2 linked regions of the Salipiger abyssi genome follow. The main gene of each other region encodes a partner of the protein of the gene in region 2 in a complex. Links are inferred from orthologs where the notes say so. Each region holds a gene or a part of one and is shown on either strand. Other genes may lie near its edges. The genes, in order: dapF and Ga0080574_RS12175.

Evidence for each region.
Region 1: the proteins of Ga0080574_RS12175 (region 2) and dapF are in contact, whole or in part, in a solved structure (PDB 5YGU), measured with the Escherichia coli proteins. The link is inferred for Salipiger abyssi from one-to-one orthologs.

The regions. Positions count from the first base shown.
Region 1 is NZ_CP015093.1:2,394,808-2,409,308, forward strand. Bases 4,503-7,289 are described here. They hold dapF (diaminopimelate epimerase), read right to left. Parts: upstream 6,418-7,289; coding sequence 5,587-6,417; downstream 4,503-5,586. Other genes in these bases: mtaB (tRNA (N(6)-L-threonylcarbamoyladenosine(37)-C(2))-methylthiotransferase MtaB), read right to left, coding at 4,503-5,590; Ga0080574_RS15160 (nucleoside 2-deoxyribosyltransferase), read left to right, coding at 7,031-7,289. Outside these bases: 30S ribosomal protein S12 methylthiotransferase RimO, read left to right, coding at 1-109; Ga0080574_RS15120 (autoinducer binding domain-containing protein), read right to left, coding at 520-1,344; Ga0080574_RS15125 (thymidine kinase), read left to right, coding at 1,740-2,330; Ga0080574_RS15130 (CDP-alcohol phosphatidyltransferase family protein), read right to left, coding at 2,336-3,028; Ga0080574_RS15135 (FMN-binding negative transcriptional regulator), read right to left, coding at 3,161-3,781; Ga0080574_RS15140 (chloramphenicol phosphotransferase CPT family protein), read right to left, coding at 3,813-4,340; more of mtaB, read right to left, coding at 4,337-4,502; more of Ga0080574_RS15160, read left to right, coding at 7,290-7,615; Ga0080574_RS15165 (antibiotic biosynthesis monooxygenase family protein), read right to left, coding at 7,650-7,994; Ga0080574_RS15170 (NIPSNAP family protein), read right to left, coding at 7,991-8,320; Ga0080574_RS15175 (ArsR/SmtB family transcription factor), read left to right, coding at 8,394-9,077; Ga0080574_RS15180 (MarR family winged helix-turn-helix transcriptional regulator), read right to left, coding at 9,086-9,493; Ga0080574_RS15185 (SRPBCC family protein), read right to left, coding at 9,483-9,908; Ga0080574_RS15190 (efflux RND transporter periplasmic adaptor subunit), read right to left, coding at 10,007-11,239; Ga0080574_RS15195 (ABC transporter permease), read right to left, coding at 11,244-13,604; Ga0080574_RS15200 (ABC transporter ATP-binding protein), read right to left, coding at 13,601-14,308; Ga0080574_RS15205 (formate dehydrogenase subunit delta), read right to left, coding at 14,368-14,501. UniProt on the Escherichia coli protein: Involved in the succinylase branch of the L-lysine biosynthesis and in the biosynthesis of the pentapeptide incorporated in the peptidoglycan moiety. Catalyzes the stereoinversion of LL-2,6-diaminopimelate (L,L-DAP) to meso-diaminopimelate (meso-DAP).
Region 2 is NZ_CP015093.1:1,775,593-1,790,218, reverse strand. Bases 4,151-7,062 are described here. They hold Ga0080574_RS12175 (RNA pyrophosphohydrolase), read right to left. Parts: upstream 5,892-7,062; coding sequence 5,409-5,891; downstream 4,151-5,408. Other genes in these bases: Ga0080574_RS12170 (S41 family peptidase), read right to left, coding at 5,955-7,062; Ga0080574_RS12180 (hypothetical protein), read right to left, coding at 4,945-5,412; Ga0080574_RS12185 (lytic murein transglycosylase), read left to right, coding at 4,151-4,821. In the rest of the region: Ga0080574_RS12195 (dihydrolipoyl dehydrogenase), read left to right, coding at 1-999; rnr (ribonuclease R), read left to right, coding at 1,094-3,400; more of Ga0080574_RS12185, read left to right, coding at 3,544-4,150; more of Ga0080574_RS12170, read right to left, coding at 7,063-7,298; Ga0080574_RS12165 (murein hydrolase activator EnvC family protein), read right to left, coding at 7,306-8,418; gpmI (2,3-bisphosphoglycerate-independent phosphoglycerate mutase), read right to left, coding at 8,415-9,932; Ga0080574_RS25895 (hypothetical protein), read right to left, coding at 10,019-10,501; Ga0080574_RS12155 (hypothetical protein), read left to right, coding at 10,781-11,068; carB (carbamoyl-phosphate synthase large subunit), read right to left, coding at 11,069-14,401; Ga0080574_RS12145 (SAM-dependent methyltransferase), read right to left, coding at 14,610-14,626. UniProt on the Escherichia coli protein: Master regulator of 5'-end-dependent mRNA decay.

The sequences.
Region 1 (14,501 bases), 620 kb from region 2 along the record:
TCTCTTTATCGACGAGGGTCACGAGGCGCTGAGCCCCGGCGATATCGTCACCGTCGAGGTGGACGAGGCGGGAGAATACGACCTTTGGGGGCGTTTGATCCACGGCTGAGCGCGCGACGACGTCGCGACCGATTCTTTACCGCCGAGTCAAAAAAAGCGACGTGACTGCGTCGTGCCCTGTCGATTCTTGCAGTTTCGCCGCGCGGGAAAGGCCTAAATCGAGGCGTGCGTGTTTTTGGCTGCTCATCGCTAACGGACAAAAATCTAAATTTGTGTTAAAATAGTGGCGTTCGGTCGGGCCAGCAGGGAAGAGCCATTACCGGTTCGCATGATCCGGCCGCGCCGGGGGAAAGCCGTTTTGCGGTTGTGCCGAGAGGCGGTTTTCCCGCTGCGTGTCCTTGTTTCATCCTTTCGGGGGGAAGTGGTTTTACGAAGCTTTTCAGATCCTTGAGAATGCTCCTCTGAGAAGGGGAGCATTCTTTTTGTGTGGTGCCGGAGTGGCGAAGCGTGCGCTCCAGCTTAGAGCACGACGGTGCGCAGCATGGCACCGCCATCGTCCATCTCGATCAGGGTCTGCGCCTCGCCGTCGCCGGGGCGGTTGAGCGGATCCGGCAGTACGCCGAGCGACATGGCCAGCGCCGCCAGTTCCGCGCGCGAGGTCATGCCGGTGTTCTGCGACAGGGCGTGCATCCTCTGCCGCACCGCCGAGATCGAGACGCCCAGCCGGTCGGCGATCTGCTTGTCCTGAAGCCCGTCTCCGAGCAGCTCGAGCAGTTCAAGCTGTTTCGGCGTGATGCGGTTGCGTTGGGCGAATTCACGGCCGAAATGGTAGAGATAGCGCTGATGCCCGGTCAGGGCGGCGGTGGTCAGCGTCCAGCCATGGGCGTTGATGATAGTCAGCATGTCGCGGCGGGAATGATCGCCGGAAAAGCTGATGAGCGCGCTTTGCGGCGGCGCATTGCAGCGCAGCGGGATCGAATAGCCGGCGCGGATGCCGCGCCGTGCGGCCTCGCGCAGGATCTCGAGGCGCTGCTTGGGCACCTGCTTGTATTCGTCGGCGAATTCGAGCCCGATCGCGAGGGGGGTGAGATTGTTCATCGCGTGGCTGCGAAAATACGACCAGCGCAGCATTTCAGGATCTTCGTAGTAGCGATTGACCCAGGAGGCGTCGTAAGAGGTGCGGATGAAACGGGTCTTTTTCCAGCCGTGCCAGGAGCTTGCCGAGATAAAGTCGACGTATGGGAGCTGAAGCTCGCGACCCAGCGTGACAAGCAGGCGCCAGACCTGGCGCGAGGTCTCAGTGGTTTCGAGCCGCAGCAAGAACCGCTGCAAGAGCTCGGGCACATGCCCTTCCGCCGCAGTCAGGGGGCGGGTCTGGGGGGATTTTCCAGGCGGTTTCATGTTCGGGATGGCGCGACGGGCGGTCCGCTCCGCGGGCACGGACGCTTGCCGCCGGGATGCCTCCGCAACGTTTTGTCCGGTCTTTTCAAATAACGACTAAGAAACGACATCCCAAATGCTGCCTGCGTATTGGACCCGGCCAAAAACGGCGGGAAGCTTTGCTATCATGTCCCATTAGCCAAGCCTGAGGCAAATGTTATTCCGCCGCGGGTGGTGGGGCTCTGCGTCGCGAGATGCGCTGCGAGGCCGGCGAGGTGGCCCGAGCAGGATATCTTTTGCCCGCTTCGCAGGCCGCGCCGGCTTGCGTGTCCGCGCCGCCTGCGGCATGGAACGGCGCCATGGCCAAGCTCTATTTTCACTACTCGACAATGAATGCGGGCAAGTCGACGCTGCTCTTGCAGGCGGCTCATAACTATGGCGAGCGCGGAATGGAGGTCTATCTGCTGACCGCGCGGCTCGACACGCGGGCCGGCGAAGGCCGGATCGGCTCACGCATCGGACTGGGGCGCGAGGCGGATACCTTCACGGCGGAGGACGATCTCTTTGCCCGGATCGAGGCGCAGGCCTCGGGTCGGAATCTCGCCTGCATCTTTGTCGATGAGGCGCAGTTCCTGACCGAGCCTCAGGTCTGGCAGCTGGCGCGCGTGGCCGACGATCTGAACATTCCGGTCATGGCCTACGGGCTGCGTGTGGATTTTCGCGGGCAGCTTTTCCCCGGCTCGGCGGTGTTGCTGGCGCTGGCCGATACGCTGCGCGAGGTGCGCACGATCTGCCATTGCGGGCGCAAGGCGACGATGGTGATCCGCCAGGACGCGCAGGGCCGGGCGGTGATGGATGGCGATCAGGTGCAGATCGGCGGCAACGAGACCTATGTCTCGCTCTGCCGCCGGCACTGGCGCGAGGCGATGGGCGAGCGGGCGCCGGAATAGGGCGATCAGCCGCGCCGGGGCAGGATCTGTTGCGCGATGCCGGCAAAGATCAGATAGACCGACGTCGCCACCAGCCCCCAATGCGCCCAGCTTTCAGGGTGGAAATCCACCCAGGCCGCCCAGCCGGCGAAAAACGTCCAGGCCAGCGCGACGGGCAGAGACACCACGCGCCAGCGCTCGGTGCGCACCGGGTGGATGAATTTCAGCGGCAGGAACATCGCAACCGCCAGCAGCGCGACGAGCGACAGGATCACCCAGAAATTCGGCTGAATCGCAAAGAGCACCAGCACCAGCATGTTCCAGCAGCCCGGGAAGCCGTGAAAGGAATTGTCCTCGGTCTTCATCCGGCTGTCGGCGAAATAGAGCGCGCTGGCAAAGGTGATGAGGATGATCGCCAGCCAGCCGGTCCAGCCCGGCAGTAGCCCGGAATGAAACAGCGCGAAGGCCGGGATGAACACATAGGTCAGGTAGTCGATGATCAGGTCGAGCACCACGCCGTCGAAGCGCGGCGCGTTGGTCTTGACGTCGTATTTCCGCGCCAGTGGCCCGTCGAGCCCGTCGACAAAGAAGGCGACCACCAGCCAGAGGAACATCACCGACCATTGCCCCTGCGCGGCGGCCAGCAGCGCGAGCATGGCAAAGACCGCTCCGGTGGCGGTGAAAAGGTGAACGAGCAGAGCTTGCGAGGCGCGTGTCATCAGCGTGTCATGCCGTATCCGGACGCTGACCGCAAACCGAACCTGCGGATTTGCGGCAGATCCGGCAAGCATGTCCCGCCCCGGGCTTGATCCGGGGCCTCAGCGACGATGTCCAAGGCAGGAGGCCCCGGATCAGGTCCGGGGCGGGCTCCGCATGAGCGCGGCGAGCGCGGTCAGCTCCTGGCCGAAGCCGGTCTCCAGCGCCGCGCCGGCGGCCCGGCGCGCCTCGTCGGGCTTGTTCTGGCTCAGCTTCCAGGTGCTGTCGATCTGCTCGATTTCCAGCCGGAAGGGCAGGATCATGCGCATCAGCTTGCCCTTGGCCTCGTCCGAGAGCTTGTCCATCGTCCAGGGCGCCTTGGGCAGCCGGGCCTCATAGGCGGCGGATTGCGCCGCCAGCAGCGGTTCCAGCGCCTCCTGCGGCAGCGGCACCAGCCGCCCGGTCAGATGCACCGCGACATAGTTCCAGGTCGGCACCTGATCGGGGCCCATCCCGTACCAGTCCGGCGAGACATAGCCGTCCGGCCCACCGACCGCGAGCCGCGCCGGCAGCGCCTCGCGTGCCGCGCGGGTGATCGGGTTGGAGCGCACCAGATGCAGATCCGCGTGGCTGCCATCCTCGGAGAGCAGAAACGGCACATGGCTCAGCAGCGGCGCGCCCTCGGTCGAGACGGCCAGCGTGCCAAAGGCCCGCTCACGGACCAGCCGCAGGCTCTCGGCCTCTTCGGTGCGGCGGAAGATCGGGTTGGGATGCATTTCGACCTCTCGGTTGTCGGGAGAGCTGGAACTAGCTGGAAAAGAACATCGAGCGAGCTTGAACCGGTCGAGCCATCGCCGCAAGGATCCGGTCTGCATTCTCCTTGGGCGGCGCCCTGCCGTCGAGTTCGAGATCGTAGCGCAGTCCGGCATGGATGCGCGCCGCGTCCTCGACGGCACTGCCCTGACGGCGGTCACCGCGCGCAACCTCGCGCCGCGCCAGCTCCTCCGGTGGTGTGAAAACGCCGACGAAGAGCAGGTCGTGGCCCGCCAGAAGATCCTGCAACCTGCCATGCCATCCCGACGTGTCGAGGATATGCTCGACGATCATGTCGCAGCCGCTCTCGGCAAAGCCTGCAAAGCTGCGGTGCAGCCCCTCGAACACCGCGTCCCGGATCTTCGTCCAGTCCCCGCGCGCGGCAGGCGGTAAGGCACCACCGTCGCGCAACGTGTCGAAGGAGAGCCGCAGGAAGGGGAAAGGCGCGCGGGTTTGCAGGGCCTTGGCGAGAGTTGTCTTGCCGCTGCTCGAAGCCCCGTGCAGCAGGACGATCCGGCTCATGCCACCAGTCGCTGGCCGTTCTGGCCGGTGATCGTGGCCGTCACGATGCTGCCCTCGGTCTGGGGCGCGGTCAGCGTCACCTCGGTGAACTGCTCGGTGCGGCCCATATCCGGCGCTTCCATGAGGATGCGGTGGCTCTTGCCCTGCTGTGCCGCCAGATGCCGCGCCACGGCGGCCTCTCCGGCGGCACGCAGCCGGGCGGCGCGCGCCTTGATCGTTGCACCGTCCACCTTGTTGGGGATCTTCGCGGCGGGGGTGCCGGGGCGCGAGGAATAGGGGAAGACATGCAGCCAGGTCAGGTCGCACTCCTCGACCAGCTTCAGCGAATTGTCGAAATGCGCCTCGGTCTCGGTCGGGAAGCCCGCGATGATATCAGCGCCGAAGGTCATCTCGGGGCGCAGCCGCCGTGCCTCCTCGCAGAAGCGGATGGCGTCGTCGCGCAGATGCCGGCGCTTCATGCGCTTCAGGATCAGGTCGTCGCCATGTTGCAGGCTGAGATGCAGATGCGGCATCAGGCGCGACTCGGTGGCGATGGCCATCATCAGATTCTCGTCCGCCTCGATGCTGTCGATCGACGAGATCCGCAGGCGCGGCACATCGGTCAGCTTCAGGATGCGCATGACGAGATCGCCCAGCCTCGGCGTGCCCGGGAGGTCGGCGCCCCAGGAGGTCAGATCGACCCCGGTCAGTACCACCTCGTTATAGCCCTGCTGAACCAGCCGCTTGATCTGGTCCACCACGACGCCCGCAGGCACAGAGCGCGAATTGCCCCGGCCATAGGGGATGATGCAGAAGGTACAGCGGTGGTCGCAGCCGTTCTGCACCTGCACATAGGCGCGGCTACGGGTGCCGAACCCGTCGATCAGATGCTCCGCCGTCTCGGTCACCGACATGATGTCGTTGACCTGCACGCGCTCGGTCTCGCCGATAAAGCCGTTCGACAGCCCCGCCCAGGTGTCCGGCGCCATCTTTTCGCTGTTGCCGATGACCGCGTCGACCTCGTCCATCTGCGCAAAGCTGTCGGGGTCGATCTGCGCCGCGCAGCCGGTGACGATGACGCGGGCCTCGGGGTTTTCCCGCCGCAGCCGCCGGATCTCCTGCCGCGCCTTGCGCACCGCCTCCGCCGTCACCGCGCAGGTGTTGATCACAACCGCGTCGCCGACGCCGGCCTCTTCGGCCAGCGCCTTCATCGCCTCGGTCTCGTAGGCGTTGAGCCGGCAGCCCAGCGTGGTGAATTTCGGCGCGCTCATTCTACCGCCTCCAGCCAGGCGCGCGAGAACACGCCGTCGAAGACATGCGCCGTGCCGCCGGTCATCCAGACACCATCCTCGCTCCAGTCGATCTGCAATGTGCCGCCATCAAGCTCGACGGTCACCTTGCGTCCCGTGAGCCCCCTGCGTGCAGCGGCCACGGCGGTGGCGCAGGACGATGAGCCCGAGGCCAGGGTCACGCCCACGCCGCGCTCCCAGACGCGCATGCGCAGGTGGTCCGGGCCGATGAGGCTCGCGACCTGCACATTGGTGCGTTCGGGGTAAAGCGGGTGATGTTCGTGCCCCGGCCCGAAGGCGTCCAGATCCACCGCCTCGGCATCCTCGACAAAGAAGGTGCAATGCGGGTTGCCCATGCCGGTGGCGGTCGGGGCGCCCTCGATGGGCAGCTCCAGCGTGTCCATCTCGCGGGCGAGCGGAATCTCGTCCCAGCGCAGTTGCGGCTGGCCCATATTCACCGACGTCAGCCCGTTACCCGCGTCCTCGGCGAGCAGCGTGCCGCGCTCGGTGACCAGTTCCAGCCGCGCGCGCCCGGTCTCATCCATCAGGAACCGCGCGATACAGCGGGTGGCATTGCCGCAGGCGCCGGCGGTGGAGCCGTCGGCATTGTAGAAGGTGAGTCGCGCATCGCCTTCGCCGCGCTCGATCAGGGCAAGCTGATCGAAGCCCACCCCGCGATGCCGGTCAGCGATGGCGCGGGCCAGGGCTGGGGTGACCTCGATGTTCCGGGCACGCCCGTCCAGCACGACAAAGTCGTTGCCGAGCCCATGCATTTTCATGAAGGGCAGTGTATCCGGGGCGTGTTCCATGGGCGGGCATATACGCCCGTTGCGAGAGCCTTTCCAGAGTTCGTGACGATTGGGTGAAGAAAAGCGTAAATCGGGGGTTGACCCTGCCCCGTGCTCTTTCTAGAAGCGCCCGCACAGTGGGCCGTTAGCTCAGTTGGTAGAGCAACTGACTTTTAATCAGTGGGTCGCAGGTTCGAATCCTGCACGGCTCACCACTGAACTATCTGTTTTTCTTTCCCTTTCGGAACGATGTCGGATGTGGCGAACCGCTTAGGAGGGCTCGCCAGATCTCATTCTCCGTTCGGCCGCGATGCCGGCTTTTCGAAGGCTGAGACGGCCAATCCCTCCCGTACCGCCGCGGCGTCCTGTGCCGGTCACGACCGGAATCCGGTGTGTTGTCGCGAGTCGCATCGCACAGGCCTCCCGAAACCCGTGAGACGATCCGCTGCTATTCTGGCGCCGCATGGAGGCGTTAAGCGCAGAGACTTCGTGCGGCCGGCGCCACTTTGCCGTGAGCGGGCCGGTCGTCTGGCGGATTCGCGCGAAGCGCTGCGTGCAGTCCGGGCGGTCCTCGACTAAGCACTGGGGCAACGCCGCGCAACATGGTGAAACACCCGATCGCAAAGGACCGACCATGACGAAAATCTATCTCGCCGGCCCCGATGTTTTCGCCCCAGATCCGCAGGCGCTCGGCATGCGCAAGAAGGCGCTTTGCGCGCAGCACGGGCTCGACGGGGTCTTTCCGATGGGGCTGGTGGCGCTCGACACATCGCGTGCCAAGCGGGATCAGGGGCTGCAAATCTTCGACGTGATGGAGCGCGCCCTGTCGGATTGCGACGCGATGATCGTCAACCTGACGCCGTTTCACGGCCCCAGCGTCGATGTGGGCACGGCGGTGGAGATCGGCTTCATGCGGGCGCAGAACAAGCCGATCTTTGCCTATTCCAACTCGGACGACCATTTCGCCGACCGCGTGTCGCGCTTCTGGCAGGGGGACGTGACGCGACGGGAGAACGGGGCCTTGCAGGGCGCGGACGGGATGGAGATCGAGGCGTTCGACATGTGCGACAACCTGATGGTGCATGGCAGCGTCGAGCGCTCGACCGGCGTGCTTGTCACGCGGGATGTGCCGCCGGGGGCCGTCTATGACGATCTAACCGCCTTCGAGGCCTGCGTGGCGCAGGCGGCGGCTTGGCTGGCGGAGCGCGCCGGCGGCTGAGCGACGGGTGCCAGCCACAGGCGCGGGGGCGGCGTCAGGAATGCGCCGCCTTGCTGTCCTCCGGCGCTTCGGCGCGGTCGAACATGCCGTAATCGCGTATAACGCTCGCGATCCGGATGCGGTAATCGTCGAAGATCCCCTGTCGCCCCTGCGACTGCGCGCTGCGATGGGCGCTGACCCTTCGCCAGTGCGCAAGTGCCGCCTCATCCTCGAAGAAGGACAGCGACAGAAGCTTGTTGGGGTTGCTCAGGCTCTGGAACCGCTCGACCGAGATGAAGCCCTCGATCTCCTCCAGAATCGGCCGCAGCCCGGCTGCGAGGTCGAGATAGTCCGCCCCGCGCCCCTCTGCCGGCTCGACCTCGAAAATCACCACGATCATTGCAGCGCTCCGGGGCCGTGCGGCGCAGAGGCGAGCTTGAGGAAGGTCCGGTCCTCGCGCAGCAGGAATTTCTCCTTCATGGCGAATTCGTAGCTTTCCCGGCCCAGAGGATCGGCGGCGAGCCGTGCGCGATAGGCCTCGTAGTCCGCGAGGCTCTCCAGATTGTAGATGCCGTAGGCCAGCGTGCTGGAGCCCTCATGCGGCGCGTAATAGCCGATCAGATCGGCGCCGCAGCGCGGGATCGCCTGGCCCCAGTTGCGGGCATATTGCTCGAACTGGGCCTTCTTGGTGGGGTCGATATGGTAGCGGATCACGCAGGTCAGCATGGCTGTCTCCTTGAGGTTTCTGTCCCCGGACTAGCAGATTGTCAGAGGTCTATGCTTCGATTAGGGTCGAACTATGAAAGAAGGTCCCGATATCGCCCGTATCGCCGCGCTGATTGGCGATCCCGCCCGCGCCAATATGCTGACCGCGCTGATGAGCGGCAAGGCGCTGACCGTCAGCGAGCTGGCGGAGGAGGCGGGAATCACCATCCAGACGGCCAGCTCGCACCTGTCGAAACTCGACCAGGGCGGGTTGCTGCGCCCGCGCAAGCAGGGGCGGCACAAGTATTTCTCGCTGGCCAGCGATCAGGTGGCGCATGTGCTTGAGGGGCTGATGGGGCTGGCCGCCGGGGCGGGGCATTTGCGCCGGCGCACCGGGCCGAAAGACGCCGAGCTGCGGCAGGCGCGGGTGTGCTACAACCATCTGGCGGGCGACATGGGCACGCAGATGTTCGACAGCCTGATTGCGGGCGGTCATCTGAGGCTCGACGGCGAGGATCTCAGCCTGACCGAGACGGGGGCCGGGCTGGTGACCGATCTCGGAATCGACCTCGGCGCGCTGCAAAAGGGGCAGGCGGCGCTCTGCCGGGAATGCCTCGACTGGAGCGAGCGCCGCTCGCATCTGGCGGGAAGCTTGGGCCGCGCGCTGCTGAGCCGGTTCGAAGACCTGTCCTGGGCGCGGCGTGACCAGAAAACCCGCGTGGTTACCTTTTCACCCAGCGGTTTCCGGGCGTTCGAGCGGCTCTTCGGTTCCGGCTGAGCATCCGCTCACTCCGGGCGCAGACGGTCGAAACAGGCGCGGTCATACTCTTCGACGAGGGGCAGGGCGCGGGTCAGCAGCGCCTCGCCCTCCGCTGTCAGCGCCACCGGCTTGGCGCGTTGATCGGACTGCGCCGGCAGCCGCCGGATCAGCCCGTCCGTCTCCAGCCGTTTCGAGATCTGCGAGACATGCATCCGGTCGAGCCCGACAAGATCGACCACCGCCTGTTGCGTCACCTCGCGACCGTCCTGCGCCAGCCAGCCGAACACCGCGAGAATCGCGAATTGCGGCTGGGTCAGCCCGAGCGGCCGCAGCACGGCGTTGAGCCCGCGCTGCCATGCCATGAAGTCGCGCCACAGGATGAAACCGGGGCTGTCATGCGGCCCGGCATAGCGCGATGGCCAGTCAGCGGTCACGGGCGACGCCCTCTTCGCTGACGCGCTTCAGCCCCGCGAGCGTGTCCGGCAGGGTCCGGTCGATCCCGGCGCCGATCAGCCGCCGGAACAGGAAGGCGAGCGGGCCGGAGAATTGCACCCAATGCGTGGCGCGTGTTTGCCTGCCATTGCCGGTCAGCTCGTGGCCGAAGGTCATGCGGCAGAGCGGCAGCGTCCCCTCGATGGTGAAAGAGCGGTTCGGCGTCACATCGGTGACCCGGATCTTTGCCTTGGGGCCTTCGCGCGGTTGCAGCCAGCCCGTGGCGCCGGTGCGCAGTTCCGGCAGGCCGACCGCTTTGGTCTCGCCGTCCCAGACCGGCCAGAGCTCCGGGTCCGCGTAGAGCGCAAAGACCGTCGTTGCAGGCGCCTCAATCTCGACCGTGTGTTCTATACGCATGCGAGTCGTCCATAAATGATAAATGCATTTACTAAATGGCGAATCCCGCACGCTAACGCAAGCGGTCATCGACGCAGGGGGGCACCCCGGGACGCGCCTCAATCCACCTCGCGTGCGGCGATGCGTGCGCCGTCGGTCAGCCCGGCCGCCGGGTAGAGCACCACGCTGTCATTCTCCGAAAGCCCGGAGAGAAGCTGTGCCGCGCTGCCATTGCCCGGCCCCAGCGTCACCGGGGTCTGCACCGCGCGACCGTTCTCCGCCCGGAACACCGCCCAGCCCGCACCGTCGCGGAACAGCGCGCTTTGCGGCACGCGCAGGGTGTCGGCCTCTTCCCAGACCACGATCCGTGTCACCACGCGATAGCCATGGCCCAGCGTCGCGCGCGCCTCTTCCGGGCCGGAGAACCGCACGGTCACGTCGACCCGCTGCTCCTCGACCCCCAGCGCCGAGACCTTGGTCTCGCCCAGCGGCGCGATGCGGGTGACCTCGCCCGCCAGCGCCGTCTCGCCGCCCCAGTCGTCGATCATCACCCGGTCGCCGAGGCTCACCTGCACCGCATCCGAAGAGATCAGATCGACGATCACCTCAAGATCGCCCGTCACGTCGCCCACCTCCAGCACCGCCGTGCCCGCCGGCAGGATGGTCTCGCTCTGTTGCAGCACCTGGAGGATGCGGCCCGAGACCGGCGAGACCAGCGGGATATCCGAGGCGTGATCGCCCGCCACCGCCGCTGCCAGGCCGATATCGTCGAAGCTGATGAGCTGGGCGCGGGCATTGGCAAGCTCCGCCTCGCGCATCGACACCGCCGCGCGTGCCGTCTCCAGCCGCGCCGTGGCCGCCCGCGCCTCGGAGCGCGAGCGGTCGAGCGCGGCGGTGCTCACCGTGCCGCTGCGGGCCAGCGTCTCGTCGCGCTCGTATTGCGATTGCGACAGTTCGGCATCGGCGGCGGCGACATTGACCTCGGCCTCCGCCACCTTGAGCGCCGCGCGCGCCGCATCGACCGCCGCCGAGGCCTGCTCGCGGGTGCGGATATCCAGCGCGTCGGGGTTGGTGGGGCGCATATGCGCCACCGCCTGGCCCTGGGTGACCGCATCGCCGGCCACCGCCCGCACGCGCAGCAGCCGGCCCGCGACGGGGGTGGAGACCACATAGACATCGTGCACCTGCGTGCGGCCTTCCTCGTCGATGGTGACGGTCAGCGGGCCGCGTGTGACCGCGCCCAGATCGACCAGCGTGGCGCGCGGCCAGAAGGCGGCCACCAGCGCGCCGCCCAGCAGCAACGCGAGCAGGGTCCACAGGATCAGGCGGGTGCGGTTGCGGGTGTCTGCCATATCGTCAATCCCGTGTCTTGAGCGCCGTGACCAGATCGGCCCGGTCGACATCGCGTTTTACCAGAAGCCCGGAAATCGCCGCCCCCGCGAGCACCACCAGCGCGGCATTGCCGAAGGTGGCGGGCTGGAAGACCACCGTAACGGTGTAAAGCTCCGAGGAATAGGCGGCTGCGAGGATATGCGCAAAGCCCGCGCCGAGTGCCGCGCCGAAGGGCAGGGCGAGCAGCGTCACCAGCCCCAGCTCGCCCAGCAGCACATAGGCCGCCTCGCCGCGCGAAAAGCCGATCACCCGCAGCGAGGCGAGATCGCGGGACCGCTCGGCCAGCGCGATGCGGGCGGCGTTGTAGACGATGCCGAAGGTGATGATGAAGGCCACCGCCGACATGATGAAGCGCGACCAGCCCGCGCCCTCGTTCATCATCCGCTCGAAGGCCTCGCGGCTGTCCTGCTTGAGCGCCACACCCGCCACCGTGGGCAGCCCCTTGAGCCAGACATAGACCTTGTCCGCCCGCGCCTCGTCGAGCCGCAGTGCCGCGCCGGTGATGCGCCCCGGTTCCCCCAGCGCCGCGTTGATGCCGTCGAGCGCCATATAGGCGGGCGCGCCCATCACCGTGTCCGAGATCCCCATCACCGGCAGCTCCAGCACCGGCTGCGCGCCCTCGCGCACCTCGGCTGTCAGGGTCTGGCCGGTCTCCAGCTTCAGCTTGGCGGCAAGCGCGCTGCTCAGGACAAGCCCCTCGCGGCGCATGTGGATCGGCTCCAGATCCGGGGTCAGGGCACGGTTCAGGACGGGGCTTTCCGGCAGGCCGGTGATGCTGCCGCGATGGGTCTGCCGCCCGTTGCGCAGGATCACCGCCACGTCGCGCCGGCCCTCCACCCGCTCGATGCCGGGATGGCTGGCCAGCTCGAACAGCACCTTGTCCGAGACCGCATGGGTGAAGGTCACGGCGGCCTCCGAGCGGTCCATCACCTCGAAATTCAGCGCGATGGCGTGGTTGAAACTGCTCTGGATGGTGATCATCCCCACCGAGAGCGCCATGCCGAAGGTGATGCCGACGATGGCCCCCGCCATGCGGAACGGCGTGCGGGTGAAGCGGCGCAGCACCATGCGGCTGGGCTGGTCGAGCCAGCTTGTCAGCCCGCGCCAGCGCCCGGCGCGGGAATAATCGGCAGGGGCGGGCGGGCGCATCGCCTCTGCCGGGTCGAGCGCAAAGATACGCCGCAGCACGATGGCGCCGCCCGCCGTGGCTGCCAGCACGCTGACCGCGATGCCGATGGCAAAGGAGGCCGGATCGAGCCGGAAGACGAGGAAGGGAAACTTGAAGAAATTCAGGTAGAGCTGCACCATGGCGCGCCCCGCCAGAATACCGAAAAGACAGCCCATCAGCGCGCCCAGAAGGGCGATGGCCAGCACCAGCTTCAGGTAATGCCCGCCGATTTCGCCCGACCGGTAACCGAAGGCCTTAAGGAGCCCGATCTCTTCGCGCTCGGCCTGTACCATGCGGGCGATCACGATGTTCAGCAGAAAGGCCGCCACGGCCATGAAGATCGGCGGGATCGAGGCGGCGCTGTCGCGCAGCCCGTCGATTTCCTCAGACACGAAGCGGTTGGAGAACATGTCCTCGCGCCCATAGGCGCCGGTGGAGCCGTAAGGTTCCAGCACCCGGTCCACCGCATCTGTCACCGGCTGCGCGCCGGCGCCGCGCGCCAGCCCGATCAGCAGCTCGTTGAAGGCGCCGTCCATGTCGAAGGCCGCCGCCATCGCGGCGGGCGACAGCCATAGCACGCCGAAGCGGGCGTCGTCGGGGATGCCCTCGCCGGGGGCGGCGCTGTAGAGGAATTCCGGCGCGCGGGCGAGCCCGGTGATGCGGAAGCTGTGCCGCGCGCCGTTCATCGTGGCCTCCAGCGTATCGCCGGGGCGAAGCCCATGGGCGGCGGCGAAACTGTCGAGCAGCACCGCCTCCTCGGGCTTGCCGCGCTCGAAGAGCCGCCCCGCCTCCAGCCGGATCGCGTTCAGCGCCGGATCGCCGTCATAGGGCAGGGAGAGCGCCTGCGCCTGCACCGGCACCGCGCGGTCGGGCAGGTCGATAAGCGCCGCGCCGCTGACCCGCCCCTCGACCGCCTGCACCCCGGGCAGCGCGGCGATCCGGTGCAAGAGGTGATCGGGCGCCCGCACCACCGAGGCGGCAAGATCGGCCAGCCGGTAGCGCTCGTAATAGCTGCGGCGGGTTTCGTCGAGCGAGGTCACCAGCCCCGACATCATCACCTGCATCATGACGCCAAGCGCCATGACCACGGCAATCGCCAGCGCCTGGCCCTTCATCCGCCACAGGTCGCGGGTGAGTTTGCGGTCGAGCGGGCTCACCACTCGATCTCCTCGGCGGGCAGCTTGTGGCTGTTGCGCTCCTGGGACCGGATCGCGCCATCGGCAAAGCGGATCACCCGGTCGGCCATGGCGGCGGTGGCGGCGGCATGGGTGACGATCAGCACCGTGGTGCCCAGCGTCTGGTTGAGATGTTGCAGCACCCCCAGCACCTCGCGCCCGGTGGTGCTGTCGAGCGCGCCGGTGGGCTCGTCGCAGAGCAGGACATCGGGCTTTTTCGCCACCGCGCGGGCAATGGCGACGCGCTGCTGTTCGCCGCCCGACATCTGGCTCGGGAAATGCCCCAGCCGCTCCTCCAGCCCCACCAGCGCCAGCGCCTCGGCGGGGGTCATCGGATCTCGGGCAATCTCGGTCACCAGCTCGACATTCTCCTCCGCGGTGAGCGAGGGCATAAGGTTGTAGAACTGGAAGATGAAGCCCAGATGATCGCGCCGGTAGCGGGTGAGCTGCCGGTCGGTCATCGCCGTCAACTCGCGGTCACGGAACCAGGCGCGCCCTGTGCTGGGCCGGTCGAGCCCGCCGAGGATATTGAGCAGGGTGGATTTGCCGCTGCCCGAGGGGCCGAGCAGCACCACGATCTCGCCGGCGGGCAGATCGAGATCGACCCCGCGCAGCGCATGCACTGCCGAGGCGCCCTCGCCATAGGTGCGTGTCAGACCTTCCGCCCGATAGGCGCTCTCTGCCATGGACCTCCCTCCATGGCCGAAACCCTAAAGCGTTTTTGCGCCGCGTGTCTTGCGCAGGATCAAGCTTTTTCGGAGGGCGCGTGGATATGCGCCGCCGCAGCCGCGGCCAGCGGATGCAGACCTTCGCCGCCCTGCGCCACGTAATCGAGATACTGTGCCCGCATGCGCGGTTCCCAGAAATCGTTGATATGCG
Region 2 (14,626 bases):
AAGGCGGTGGTGATCGCCACCGGCTCGGCCCCGATGGTGCCCGGCCCCTATCGCGCGCTCGGCGACCTGACGCTGACCAACGAGACGGTGTTCGAGCTCGACGACCTGCCGCAGAGCCTCGCGGTGATCGGCGCGGGCGTGATCGGGCTGGAACTGGCGCAGGCCATGGCCCGGCTGGGCGTGCGCGTCGCGGTCTTCGACCGGGCGGAGCGGCTGGCGCAGATGCGCTGCGAGCGGGTGCATGACGCGCTGAAAGACGCGATGGCGCAGGAGATGGCCCTGCATCTGGGCAGCGATCCGCAGCCCTCCGAAGAGGGGGGCAAGGTGCGGATCGACTGGGACGGGCAGTCGGAGTTTTTCGACAGGGTGCTGGTCGCCACCGGTCGCCCGCCGAACCTGAAGGGGCTCAATCTGGAGGCGACGGGGCTCAAGCTGAACGACAAGGGCATGCCCGAGGTCTCGGAGGCGACGATGCAATGCGGCGAGGCGCCGATCTTCATGGCGGGCGACGCCAACGCCATGCACCCGGTGCTGCACGAAGCCTCGGACGAGGGCGCCATCGCCGGGCGCAACGCGGTGGCCTATCCGGCGGTGGTGCGCTCCGACCGCCGGGTGCCGCTGTCGCTGACCTTCACCGAGCCGCCGCTGGTCAGCATCGGCCAGGGCCCGGACGAGAGCGCCAAGATCGGCACCGCCGATTACAGCTCGCAGGGCCGCGCCCGCGTCGATGACGAGAATACCGGCGTCGCGCGGATCTATGCGGCCGCGCCGCGCGGGCGGCTGATCGGGGCCGATCTGTTCTGCCCCGGCGCCGATCACATGGGCCACCTTCTGGCGCTGGCCATCCAGCAGGGGCTGACGGCGGAGGAGCTGCTGAGCATGCCCTTCTATCACCCGACGCTGGAGGAGGGGCTGCGCGGCGCATTGAAGGAGATATGCCGCGCCGTGCCGCTGCATCTCTCGGGCGATCAGGATCCCGGCAGCCCGCCGGGCGGCTGAGGCGCGCCACGCACCCGCCGAAAAGCGCCACCGCGCCGCCGCCGGTATCGAGTTTGCCCATGACGGCGGCGCGGCGGCGTGCTAGCTCAGGGCCATGAGCAAACTGCCGACAAAACCGGATATCCTCGACTGGATCGCCGCGAACCCGACCCTGACCTCCAAGCGCGACATCGCCAAGGCCTTCGGGATCAAGGGCGCCGCGCGGATCGACCTCAAGCGCCTGCTGAAGGAGCTCGAGCACGAGGGCCATCTGGAAAAACGCAAGAAGACCTATCGCGACCCCGACCGGCTGCCGCCGGTGAGCGTGTTGCAGATGAAGGCGCCGGACGCCAATGGCGATCTCTTTGCCCAGCCGCTGGAATGGCATGGCGAGGGGGTGGAACCCACGGTGCTCTTTGTGCCGCGCGCCACCGATCCGGCGCTTGGCGAGGGCGACCGCATCCTCGCGCGGCTTCAGGTCGTGCACGAGGCGGATCACAACTATGAGGCGCGGCTGATCCGGCGCATCGGCGCCAGCCCGCGCAAGGTGGTGGGCATCTTCCGCAAGGATGCCGAGGGCGGGCGCATCCTGCCCATCGACAAGGGCGCCGACAAGGAATGGATCGTCGGCCCCGACGCCACCCACGGCGCCAAGGATGGCGAGCTTGTCGAGGCCGAACAGGCCGGCCCCCGCGCCACGCGCATGGGGCTGCCCAAGGCGCGCATCGTGCTGCGGCTGGGCGACCCGTCCGAGCCCAAGGCGGTGTCGCTCATCGCGATCCATCAGCACGGCATTCCCGACGATTTCCCGCCTGACGTGCTGGAAGAGGCCGACAGCAAGAAGCCGGCGGGGCTGAGCGGTCGCATCGATCTGCGCGAGCTGCCGTTGGTCACCATCGACCCGGCCGACGCGCGCGATCATGACGACGCCTGTTTCGCCGAGCCCGACGACGACCCGAAGAACGAGGGCGGCCATATCATCTGGGTCGCCATCGCCGATGTGGCCTATTACGTCACGCCCGGCTCAAAGCTCGACCGCGAGGCAAAGACGCGCGGCAACTCCTCCTATTTCCCCGACCGTGTCGTGCCGATGCTGCCCGACCGGCTGTCGGGCGATCTCTGCTCGCTGCACGAAGGTGTGCCGCGCGCCTGTATCGCCGTGCGCATGGTGGTGGATGCCGAGGGCAACAAGAAGTCGCACAGGTTCGTGCGCGGGCTCATGCGCTCGCCCGCCTCGCTGACCTATCAGGAGGTGCAGGCGGCGTTCGATGGGGAGCCCAACGACAAGACCGGCCCGCTGCTCGACCCGGTGATCAAGCCGCTCTTTGCCGCCTATGGCGCGCTGAAAGCCGCGCGAGAGAGGCGCCAGCCGCTGGATCTGGAGCTGCCCGAGCGCAAGGTGGTGCTGAGCGACGAGGGCAAGGTCACCTCGGTGAATTTCGTCGAGCGGCTGGACGCGCACAAGCTGATCGAGGAGTTCATGATCCTCGCCAATGTCGCCGCCGCCGAAACGCTGATCGCGAAAAAGACGCCGCTGCTCTTCCGCGTGCATGAGGAGCCGCCCGCCGACAAGCTGGAATCCTTGCGCGACACCGCCGACGCGGCGGGTCTGACGCTGGCCAAGGGGCAGGTGCTGAAGACCGCGCATCTCAACAAGCTGCTGCATGACGCCGCCGGCAAGGAAGAGGCGGAGCTGATCAATATCGCCACGCTGCGCAGCATGACCCAGGCCTATTACTCGCCGAAGAATTTCGGCCATTTCGGCCTCGCGCTCCAGAATTACGCGCATTTCACCTCACCGATCCGGCGCTATTCCGACCTCATCGTGCATCGCGGGCTGATCACCGCGCATGGCTGGGGCGATGACGGGCTCTCCGAGCAGGAGATCGAGCGGCTGGAGCAGATCGGGCAGCATATCTCCGACACCGAGCGCCGCAGCATGATGGCCGAGCGCGACACCAATGACCGCTATCTCGCCGCCTATCTCAGCGACCGGATCGGCGCGGAATTCGGCGGGCGCATCAGCGGCATCGCCAAGTTCGGGGTGTTCGTGAAGCTCGACGAGACCGGCGCCGACGGGCTGGTGCCGATCCGCAATCTGGGCAACGAGTATTTCCATTTCGACCGCGACGCCGGCACGCTGATGGGCGCCGATACCGGCGTCATCATCGGGCTGGGCCAGCGCGTGCGGGTGCGGCTGACCGATGCCGCGCCGGTGACCGGCGGCATCGGGCTGGAGATCCTCGAGCTGGAGGATGCCGAGCTGCCGAAGGGCCGCGGCACCGGGCGGCCCTCGCGCGGGCGCCGGCCCGGCAGCCGGGGCAAACCGGGCGGCCCACCCCGGCGCAAGGAGGTCAAGGCCAAGCGCAAGGACGCCAAGGTCAAGCGCAAGGTCACGCGGCAGCGGGCAACGAAGCGCTGAGATCCTGGCAAGACCGCGCCGCCGGATCTGCGGTACGGGCGCACACGCGGATGGCGGGAAACCGCGCCCGCCGCGTCTGGGCGCTTCGCAAAAACCGGCTTTCGGGGTAGCCTGTGGCGGAGGCAACCAGAGGAGCAACCGCCATGAGAACGCGGATCCTGAGCATTTTCATGAGCCTGTGGGCGGCAGGTGTTGCGGCGGCCCCCGGCGACGGCGCACCGGAGGAATCGCTGCGCCCCAGCGCGCGGCCCTTCCTGTCGACGCAGGGCAGCGCCACGCAGGTGCCGCAGGGCGTCAAGGGCGCCGCCGGCTTCCGCGACTGGATCGCCGAGTTCCGCGGCCGGGCGCTGGAGAAGGGCATTTCCGCCAGCACCTTCGACGCGGCGTTCCGGGGTGTGGACTACGACCCCGAGGTGGTGAAGCGCGACCGCAACCAGAACGAATTCACCAAGACCCTCTGGGTCTATCTAGACAGCGCCGCCTCGGAGGCACGGATCGCGGCGGGCAAAAAGGCGCTTGCGAAGCACCGCGCGCTGCTCGACCGGATCGAGGCGAAATACGGCGTCGACAAGCAGGCGGTGCTGGCGATCTGGGGGCTTGAGAGCGCCTTCGGCACCTATCGCGGCGACGATCCGGTGATCCAGTCGCTGGCGACGCTGGCCTATGACACGCGGCGCGGGGCTTTCTTCGAAGGGCAGTTGCTGGACGCGCTGACCATCCTGCAAAACGGCGATACGGTGGCCGCGAACATGAAGGGATCCTGGGCGGGCGCCATGGGGCATACCCAGTTCATGCCCTCGTCCTTCCTGGCGCTGGCCGAGGACTGGAACGGCGACGGGCGGCGCGACATCTGGTCGGACGATCCCGCCGACGCGCTGGCCTCGGCGGCGAATTACCTGAGCGAAAACGGTTGGCAGAAGGGCATGCCATGGGGTGTCGAGGTGACGCTGCCGGAGGGGTTCGACTATACGCTCGCCGATCGCGAGATCGAGAAGACGCCGTCGGACTGGGCGGCGCTCGGGGTGACGGGCACCGATGGCAAGCCGGTGGCCGATCACGGGCCGGCCTCGATCCTGCTGCCGGGCGGGCATCTGGGCGCGGCCTTCATGATCTTCGAGAATTTCGCGGTGATCGAGCGTTACAACAGCGCCGATGCCTATGTGATCGGGGTCGGCCATCTCGGCGACCGGATCATGGGCGGCGGACCGATCCGGCACGGCTGGCCGCGCGAGGACCGGGCGCTGACGCTCGACGAACGGATGGAGCTGCAAACGCGGCTGCGCGAGGCCGGGTTCGATCCGGAAAAGATCGACGGGCGGATCGGGCCGCTCACCATCAACGCCGTGCGCGGATATCAGAAGAGCACTGGCGCGGTGCCGGACGGGTATGCCTCGCTGCGGGTGTTGGACGCGTTGCGGTAACGTAGGATCGGCGAAAAGATCCCGCCCCGGACTTGATCCGGGGCCTCATGCTCTCCACCAGAACGGAGCAAGGGGGCCCGAGGGAGAGGCCCCGGATCAAGTCCGGGGCGGGGGGATGCATGGTCAGTCGCAGTCGCCCTGCCTGAAACAGCGCAGAACCGCCGCCTTCTGCGCCGCGGTCGGATCGCGGTGCACATAGGCGGGGCACGGACCCACGATCATCTCGTAGCCATGCGCGCCCTGTTTCAGAAACGCGAGATAGTCGCCCGGCGCGATACTGCCGCACCAATGCGCCGCGCAGGTGAGCTGCACCGTCACCGTCCAATCGAAGGGGATCGTAAACCCGTCATGTCCCAGTCCCATCCCGGCGATCCGCGCCGTAAAGCTGACCGGGCTCTTTGCCCCGTCCGGCCCTGAAGGCGGCAACAGCGCCGGATCGAAGCTCAGCACGCCGTCGGCAACGACCCAGTTGTCCGGCGAGGCGGCGGCATTGGCGAAGTCCTGGATGACATTCGCGGGCGCGCAGCTCAGCGCCAGCGCGGGCTGCGCAAGGACCGACAGCGCCAAAGACAGACCAAGCGCCCGGATCACAGGTGATCCCGGAACCCGGCCAGCACCTTCTCATAGACGCTCCGCTTGAAGGGCACGATCTGGCTCACCACCTCGTCGGGCGCCAGCCAGCGCCAGGTGGAAAACTCCGGATGCTCGGTACGGATATTCACCTGCTCGTCGCTGCCGTGAAAGCGCAGCAGGAACCATTTCTGCTCCTGCCCCTTGTAGCGCCCTTTCCAGATGCGCGGCACGATGTGATGCGGCAGCTCATAGGGATACCACTCGTCGGATTCCGCCTCCACGGTCACCAGATCGGCGGGCACACCGGTTTCTTCCCAGAGCTCGCGCAGCGCCGCGTCGCGCGGCGCCTCGCCCTTGTCGACGCCGCCCTGGGGCATCTGCCAGGCGGGCTCTTCGCTGTCGATGCGCTGGCCGACAAAGACCTCGTTGTCGGCATTCACGAGCATCACCCCCACGCAGGGGCGATAGGGCAGTCGGGCAATCTCTTCGGGGGTCATGGCCTGTTCGTCAAATCGCTGGCGGAAAATGGAAAAGGGCGGGGTCTGCCCCGCCCTTCGCGCTTATTGCTGTTGCTCGGTCTCGAGAACGCTCAGACCCTTGAGGATGTCGATGGCATAGGCCAGCTGGTAATCCTCTTCGCGCAGCGCGGCGGAGGCCTCGGCCTTGGCGCGGTCTTCCTCGATCTGGCGGATCTCTTCCTCGCTCAGGCTGTCATTGTCGAGCCGGCCGCGCAGATCGGCCTCGGAGCGGGTGAACGGGTTCGCGGGCACGTCGTCTTCCTCGCTCTCGGGGCGGGCGCGGGGCTGTTCGACGACGATGTCGGGCGAGACGCCCAGCGCCTGGATCGAGCGGCCCGACGGCGTGTAATAGCGCGCCGTTGTCAGCCGCATGGCACCGTCGCCGCGCACCGGCATCACCGTCTGGACCGAGCCCTTGCCAAAGCTCTTGGTGCCCACGACCACCGCGCGACGGTGATCCTGAAGCGCACCGGCGACGATCTCGGAAGCGGAGGCGGAGCCGCCATTGATCAGCACGACCATCGGCTTGCCGCTGCTCAGATCGCCCTCGGAGGCGTTGTAGCGCTCGCCCTCGGCGAGGTTGCGGCCACGGGTGGAGACGATTTCGCCTTTTTCGAGGAAGGCGTCGGACACCTTGATCGCCTGGGTCAGCAACCCGCCGGGGTTGTTGCGCAGGTCGAGTACCACGCCGTTGATCTGATCGAGCCCGCCGGCCTCTTCGATACGCTCGGCCAGCCCTTCGGACATCTGAGTGAAGGTCTGGTCGTTGAAGGTGGTGACGCGCAGCACCACCGTGTCGCCTTCGAGACGGGTGCGGGCGGCGGTCAGCTTGATCTTGTCGCGGATGATCGAGACCTCGAAGGGCTCTTCCTCGCCCTCGCGCACGACGGTGATGAGGATCTCCGAGCCCACGGGCCCGCGCATCAGATCGACCGCCTCGTCGAGCGTCATGCCCAGCACCGACTCGCCGTCGACATGGGTGATGAAATCGCCCGCTTCGATCCCGGCCTCGTCGGCGGGGGTGTCGTCGATCGGCGAGACCACCTTGACGAACCCGTCCTCCTGCGTGACCTCGATGCCAAGCCCGCCGAACTCGCCACGCGTCTGCACGCGCATATCGGCGGCATCGTCCGGCGCCAGATAGCTGGAGTGCGGATCGAGCGAGGTGAGCATGCCGTTGATCGCGGCCTCGATCAGCTCGCCCTCGTCCACCTCCTCGACATATTGCGCGCGGATGCGCTCGAAGATGTCGCCGAAAAGATCGAGCTGTTCGTAAACGGAGGTCGATCGCGCTGATTCCTGCGCCAGCAACGGGCCCACGAATTGCGTGGTCGCGACAACGCCGGCGACCGTGCCGCCCAGCGCGGCCATCAGAAACTTGTTCATGCCCATATCATCCCTTGTCGCTTGCGAACCACGTCAGCGGGTCCACGGGTACATCGCCCTGCCTGACCTCTATATAGAGCGTTTCCGTGCGTCCAGCGCCACCCCCATCAACAGATGGTGACGGATTGTCCCCATCGCCGCCGCCCATCAGCCCGACGGGGCTGCCTTCCGGCAAAACTTCGCCGGCGCGGCCATAGACCGTGTCGAGCCCGGCGAAGACAAAGAGCAGATCCGGTTGCGGTTCGAGAATCGTCACCAGCCCGTAATCGAGCAGCGGGCCGCTGTAGCGCACCGTCGCCGCGGTGGGGGCCGCGACCAGCGCCCGCGGATGCGTGGCGATCACGATGCCCGGCCGGGCAACCCCCGCCGCGTCGGTCTCGCCGGCACGGCGCAGGATCTCGCCCTGCACCGGCAGCTCCAGCGTGCCCTTGCGGTCGCCCATCGGCGGCAGGTTGGTCAGCACCTCGTTATCGGCGATCTCCGAAAGGCCGCTGGCAAAGCCCTCCAGCGTCTCGGTGGAGGAGATCAGGATCGCCGTCTTCACCGCATCCTCGGTGAAGCGCCTGGGCAGGTCGGTGCGGTCGGCCACCGCCTGGCTGAGCTCGGTGCGCGCCTGCTGCACCCCGGAGAGCCCCTCCTGAAGCGTCTCCGCCGCGCTCTGTTGCAGCGCTCGCAGCGCGCTCACCTCGTCGAGATCGGCGCGCAGTTGCTGCGCCTCGGCGGTCAGCCCCGGCGTCACCGAGGCCAGCATCATTCCCGCTCGCGCGGCGCCCACCGGCCCCTGCGGATGCAGCATCGCCGCCGGTGCCGCCTTGCCGCCCATGCTGGAGAGCACGCCCAGTAACTGCGCGATCTCGCCCTCCTGGCTTTGCAGCCGGCGCGACAGTTCGGTCTCGCGGATGGCCGCGTCGCGCAGCCCCTCGCGCATGGCGGCGAGCCCGGCCTCATAGGCCTGCACCGTGCGGGTCAGCGCCCGCACCCGGTCGCGCGCGCTCTCTGCCTCGTCGAGCTGCACCGAGGCCTCTTCCAGCGCCTTGGCGGCGGCGCGCGCGGCCTCCGCCGAATCCTGCGCGAGGACCGGCGTGGCGAGCAGCGACAGGATCAGCGCCAGCCGTTTCACGAGGAGATCAGGCTCTTCCCGGTCATTTCCTCGGGCTGCGGCAGGTTCATCAACTGCAAGAGCGTCGGCGCCACATCGGCGAGCCGGCCGTCATGGAGTTGCGCGCCCTCGGGCCCGCCGAACAGGATCACCGGCACGAGATTGGTGGTATGCGCGGTGTGCGGGCCGTTGGTCGCATCGTCCCACATCGTCTCGCAATTGCCGTGGTCGGCGATCACGATCATCGCGCCGCCGACCTTCTCCAGCTCGGCCACCACCTTGCCGAGCCCGTCATCGACCGCCTCGCAGGCCTTGATCGCCGCGTCGAGATCGCCGGTATGGCCGACCATGTCGGGGTTGGCGAAATTGGTGACGATGAGGTCATAGCCCTTGTCGATCGCCTCGATAAATTTCTCCGCCACCTCCGGCTCGGACATCTCCGGTTGCAGATCGTAGGTCGCCACTTTCGGCGATTTCGGCATGAACCGGTCCTCGCCCTCTTCCGGCGTTTCCTTGCCGCCGTTGAGGAAGAAGGTCACATGCGGGTATTTCTCGGTCTCCGCCAGGCGGAACTGTTTCAGCCCGTGTTTCGCCACCCATTCGCCCAGCGTGTTGACGATCTCGCGCTTGGGATAGGCGGTGGCCATATAGGCGTTGTGATCGGTGGAATACTCGACCATGCCGAGCAGCGCACTCAGCTCGGGCTTCTCGCGTTCGAACCCGTCGAAACCCGGCGCGCCGATGGCCTTGAGGATCTCGCGCGCCCGGTCGGCACGGAAGTTGAGACAGAAGAGCCCGTCACCGGGCATCACGCCTTTGTAATCGCCGATCACCGTGGGCAACACGAATTCGTCGGTCACGTCCTGCGCATAGCTCTGGGAGACCGCCGTCACCGGGTCGGGCGCGGTCTCGCCCTTGGCGAGGATCATCGCGTCATAGGCCTGTTCCACCCGCTCCCAGCGGTTGTCGCGGTCCATGGCGTAGTAGCGCCCGATCACCGTGCCGATGCTGGCACCCTCGGGCAGGCTCTCGGCCAGCGCCTTGACGAAACCCTCACCCGACTTCGGCGCCACGTCGCGCCCGTCGGTGATGGCATGCACGACGACGGTGCAGCCCAGATCGGTGATCATCTTCACCGCCGCCTTGATATGCTCGATATGCCCGTGCACGCCGCCATCCGAGACCACGCCCATCAGATGCGCGGTGCCGCTGGCGTCCTTCACCTTTGCCGCAAACGCCTTGATCGCGTCGTTGTCGAAGAAGGAGCCATCCTCGATGGCAAGGTCGATCTGGCCCAGATCCATCGCCACCACGCGCCCGGCGCCAATATTGGTATGGCCCACTTCCGAGTTCCCCATCTGCCCGGAGGGCAGCCCCACATCCGGCCCGAAGGTCACCAGCGTGGCATGCGGACAGCTGGCGTAGAGCCGGTCCATGGTGGGGGTGTTGGCGAGTTTGGGGGCGTTGTACGCGGTCTCGTCGCGGAGGCCCCATCCGTCGAGGATGGTCAGGACAACGGGTTTCGGCGTGGTCATGGGAGGAGCCCTTCTGAACGGCAGGTCAGGGGCGGTTTAGCAGGTGTGGTGGGGGATGTGGAGAAGCAAGTGTCTGGCAAGTGTTGCTACTTACGCAGCTCAGAAATTCTCTGGTACCTACCTACACATTCCTCAAATAGGTGTTGCACCCGAACCCACTCACTCGATTTCGGAAGGCGTGAAGAATCTTCAATAACGTCATTTAGCAGCAGGCCGAAAACAGTGTGAAGTTCCGTAATCAATGTGAGCGATTTTGACAGATTTTCACGCGCCGACAGCTGCCTCTTGGTACCAGGCAGCTGCTCAACATTGTCTACACCCTCTTCGCGCAACCGCTGCATGCCAACCAATGCTTCATATTCTGAGGTGTTTCCTCCAAGCTCCTTTAGCGCTCTCACAACTTTTGCCGCAGTACCCTGCTTCACTGGTTTTCCATGAAACAACTGATAGACGGTCCGCCTCGAAAGTTCAGCGCGGTCAGACAGCTCTGTAACCGTCACGCCCGCTTGAAAAAGCTTCTCTCGTAGCCCCGGTAGGGTCACTCCACTTGAGGATTTGCTCTGGTTCATAGCCTGCTCTCGTTTTCGAAACGGTAACGAACTGTACAGAATTTCACCAGAAGTATTTTCCACAAGAAACTCCGTGTCCTCCATATATCGGCACAAAACCTTCTTTTCGTCAATATATTGTATAAGCCCATGATGCCCGTGACACAAGAAACACACTTCGCCCAGAGCGAAGGACGCAAAGAGTGAGAGAAACTGTTATTTTTTGTAGAATTATCACACCAGTGTGACACACTTGAGGCACGCTCACCTCACTATCGCCTCGATTCTAGGAGCTGCCCAATGCCCGTTGCGATTGTCTTTGCCGCCGCAGTCTCTGCACTGCTCTCCGTCATAGAGCAGTTCATTCCCTATACAGGATCGGTCTTGCCGCTTACAGGAAATACGTTTGGTCAGTTCGGTGGGCTCATCGCCGCGAGCGTGGCCTTTCGCGCGCTGTCGAAGATCTTTTGGACATCCACCCCTCCCCGAAATTTGGATGGAGATGAATTCAAGAGTTCAAGGAATAACTCGCGGCGACCGCAGAAGCAGGAAAGTCAGTCTTCTGATGAAGACGATCTCCTGTTCTAGTCATCCCTGCAACGACTTCACCACCAGCTCCCCCTCCTCACGCGCCTTCATGGCCAGCGCCGCCGCATGGGCGCCCGCGGCGGTCGTGTAATAGGGGATCTTGTCATAGAGAGCGACCGAGCGGATCTCGCGGGAATCTTCCACGGCCGCTACGCCCTCGGTGGTGTTCAGCACAAGCTGGATGCCGCCGTCCTTCATCAGATCCACCACGTTCGGGCGTCCCTCATAGACCTTCTTGACCACCTCGCAGCTCAGCCCCGCGCCCTCGAAGAAGGCCGCCGTGCCGCGCGTCGCCACCAGTTTGAAGCCCAGATCGGACAGCACCCGTGCCGCCTCGGTCATCTCGGGGGTCTTGTCGTCGTCCTTGATCGAGAAGAACACCGCGCCCTCGGTCGGCAGATGCGTGCCGGCGCCCAGCTGCGCTTTCAAAAACGCGCGCGGGAAGGAGCGGTCCCAGCCCATGACCTCGCCGGTGGAGCGCATCTCCGGCCCCAGGATCGTGTCGACGCCGGGGAAGCGGGCAAAGGGCAGCACCGCCTCTTTCACCGAATACCAAGGCATGTTCGGGTCGGCGAGCGTCATCGGGTCGGCGATGGGCAGATCGGTGTCGTAATCCGCATCCGCCGGGTAATCCTCGCGCAGCGGGAAGGCCGAGAGCTTTTCGCCCGCCATGATCCGCGCGGCGATGGAGGCGATGGCCGAATCCGTCGCCTTGGCCACGAAGGGCACGGTGCGCGAGGCACGGGGGTTGACCTCGATGAGATAGATCTCGCCGTCCTTGATGGCGAATTGCACATTCATCAGGCCCACAACATGTAGCGCCTTGGCCAGCGCCTCGGTTTGGGTCTTGATCTCGCCGATCACGTCGGAAGACAGCGAATAGGGCGGCAGAGAGCAGGCCGAGTCGCCCGAATGCACGCCGGCCTCTTCGATATGCTGCATGATGCCCGCCACATGCACGGCCTCGCCGTCGCAGAGCGCGTCCACGTCCAGTTCCACCGCGCCGGAGAGGTAGCTGTCGAGCAGCACCGGGCTGTCGCCCGAGACCACGACGGCCTCTTTGATGTAGCGTTCCAGATGCGCCATGTCGCGCACGATCTCCATCGCTCGGCCACCCAGCACATACGAGGGGCGGATGACCAGCGGGAAGCCGATCTCCTCGGCGATGGCCAGCGCCTGCGCGTCGGTGGAGGCGATGCCGTTCTTGGGCTGCTTGAGGCCGAGCTGGTTGATCAGCGCCTGGAACCGCTCGCGGTCTTCGGCAAGGTCGATGGCGTCGGGTGTGGTGCCGAGGATCGGGATGCCCTCGGCCTCCAGCGCATTGGCGAGCTTCAGCGGCGTCTGGCCGCCGAACTGCACGATCACGCCGTGCAGCGTGCCGTTCGACTGCTCGACCCGCAGGATCTCCATGACATGCTCGAAGGTCAGCGGCTCGAAATAGAGCCGGTCGCTGGTGTCGTAATCGGTCGAGACGGTCTCGGGGTTGCAGTTGACCATGATGGTCTCGTAGCCCGCGCCGGTGAGGGCGAAACAGGCGTGGCAGCAGCAATAGTCGAACTCGATGCCCTGACCGATCCGGTTCGGACCGCCGCCGAGGATGACGACCTTTTTCTTGTCCGAGGGCCGCGCCTCGCATTCCACCTCGCCCATCATCGGCTCTTCATAGGTGGAGTACATGTAGGGGGTCTGCGCCTCGAATTCGGCGGCGCAGGTGTCGATGCGCTTGAAGACAGCGGTGACGCCGAGGCCGACGCGGCGCTTGCGCACGTCCTTTTCCGAGAAGCCGGTGAGTTTCGCCAGCCGCGCGTCGGTGAAGCCCAGCATCTTGAGCGCGCGCATGCCCTCTTCGTCCTGCGGCAGGCCGTTTGCGCGGACCTCTTCCTCGGCCTCGACGATCTCGCGGATCCGGGCGAGGAACCAGGGGTCGAACATGGTGACGCCGTGGATCTCGTCATCGCTCAGGCCGTGGCGCATCGCCTGGGCAATGGTGCGCATGCGGTCGGGGGTCTGCTGGGAGATCGCCTTGATGACGGCGGATTTCTCGGGCGCGCCGTCGATCTCCACCTCGTCGAAGCCGGTCAGGCCGGATTCCATCGAGGCCAGCGCCTTTTGCAGCGACTCGTGGATGGTGCGGCCGATGGCCATGGCCTCGCCCACCGATTTCATCGCGGTGGTGAGATAGGGCTCGGAGCCGGGGAATTTCTCGAAGGCGAATTTCGGGATCTTGGTGACCACATAGTCGATGGTCGGCTCGAAGCTGGCCGGGGTCACCTTGGTGATGTCGTTGTCGAGCTCGTCGAGCGTGTAGCCCACCGCCAGCTTGGCGGCGATCTTGGCGATGGGGAAGCCGGTGGCCTTGGAGGCCAGCGCCGAGCTCCGCGACACGCGCGGGTTCATCTCGATCACCACCATGCGGCCGTTTTCCGGGTTCACCGCCCATTGCACGTTGGAACCGCCGGTCTCCACGCCGATCTCGCGCAGCACGGCGATCGAGCCGTTGCGCATGATCTGGTATTCCTTGTCGGTCAGCGTCAGCGCCGGGGCCACGGTGATCGAGTCGCCGGTATGCACGCCCATCGGATCGACGTTTTCGATGGAACAGACGATGATCGCATTGTCCGCCTTGTCGCGGACGACCTCCATTTCATACTCTTTCCAGCCGAGCAGCGACTCGTCCACGAGGATCTGGTTCACCGGCGAGGCATCCATGCCCGAGCGGCAATAATGGATGTAGTCCTCCCGGTTATAGGCCACGCCGCCGCCGGTGCCGCCGAGCGTATAGGCGGGGCGGATAATGGCGGGCAGGCCGATCTCTTCGAGCGCGTCCAGCGCGATTTTCACGCCTGCGTCCAGATCCGCCTTGCCATCGGCTTTCTGCGGGGCGGTGACGATGGTGGCGGCGGGGTTTTCCAGCCCGATCCGGTCCATTGCCTCGCGGAACAGCGCGCGATCCTCGGCCATTTCAATGGCTCCGCGCTTGGCACCGATCATCTCGACGCCGAATTTCTCCAGAACGCCCATCTCTTCGAGCTTCAACGAGGTGTTGAGACCGGTCTGCCCGCCCATGGTGGGCAGCAGCGCGTCGGGGCGCTCTTTCTCGATGATCTTGGCGACCACCTCGGGGGTGATCGGCTCGATATAGGTGGCGTCGGCCAGTTCCGGGTCGGTCATGATCGTGGCGGGGTTCGAGTTCACCAGGATCACCCGGTAGCCCTCTTCGCGCAGCGCCTTGCAGGCCTGGGCACCGGAATAGTCGAACTCGCAGGCCTGACCGATGATGATGGGCCCTGCGCCGATGATCATGATGGATTTGATATCGGTTCTCTTGGGCATTTTTCGACCTCTGTTCTGGCGCGTTCGTCAGGCATGGGGCAACGGGCGGGGGGAGTCGCCGCTGCCCGCAAATTGTCGTGCGTTATAGACAAGCGCGATGCCCGTGCAACCCCAATCGGTGCAGCAGACGGCAACAGCGCAGCCAAGAATTTTCGTACGAAAATTCTTGGCTGCGCTCTGGTGATCCAGAGACGGAGAGAGCCGCGGACTATTGCGCCGCGTGCA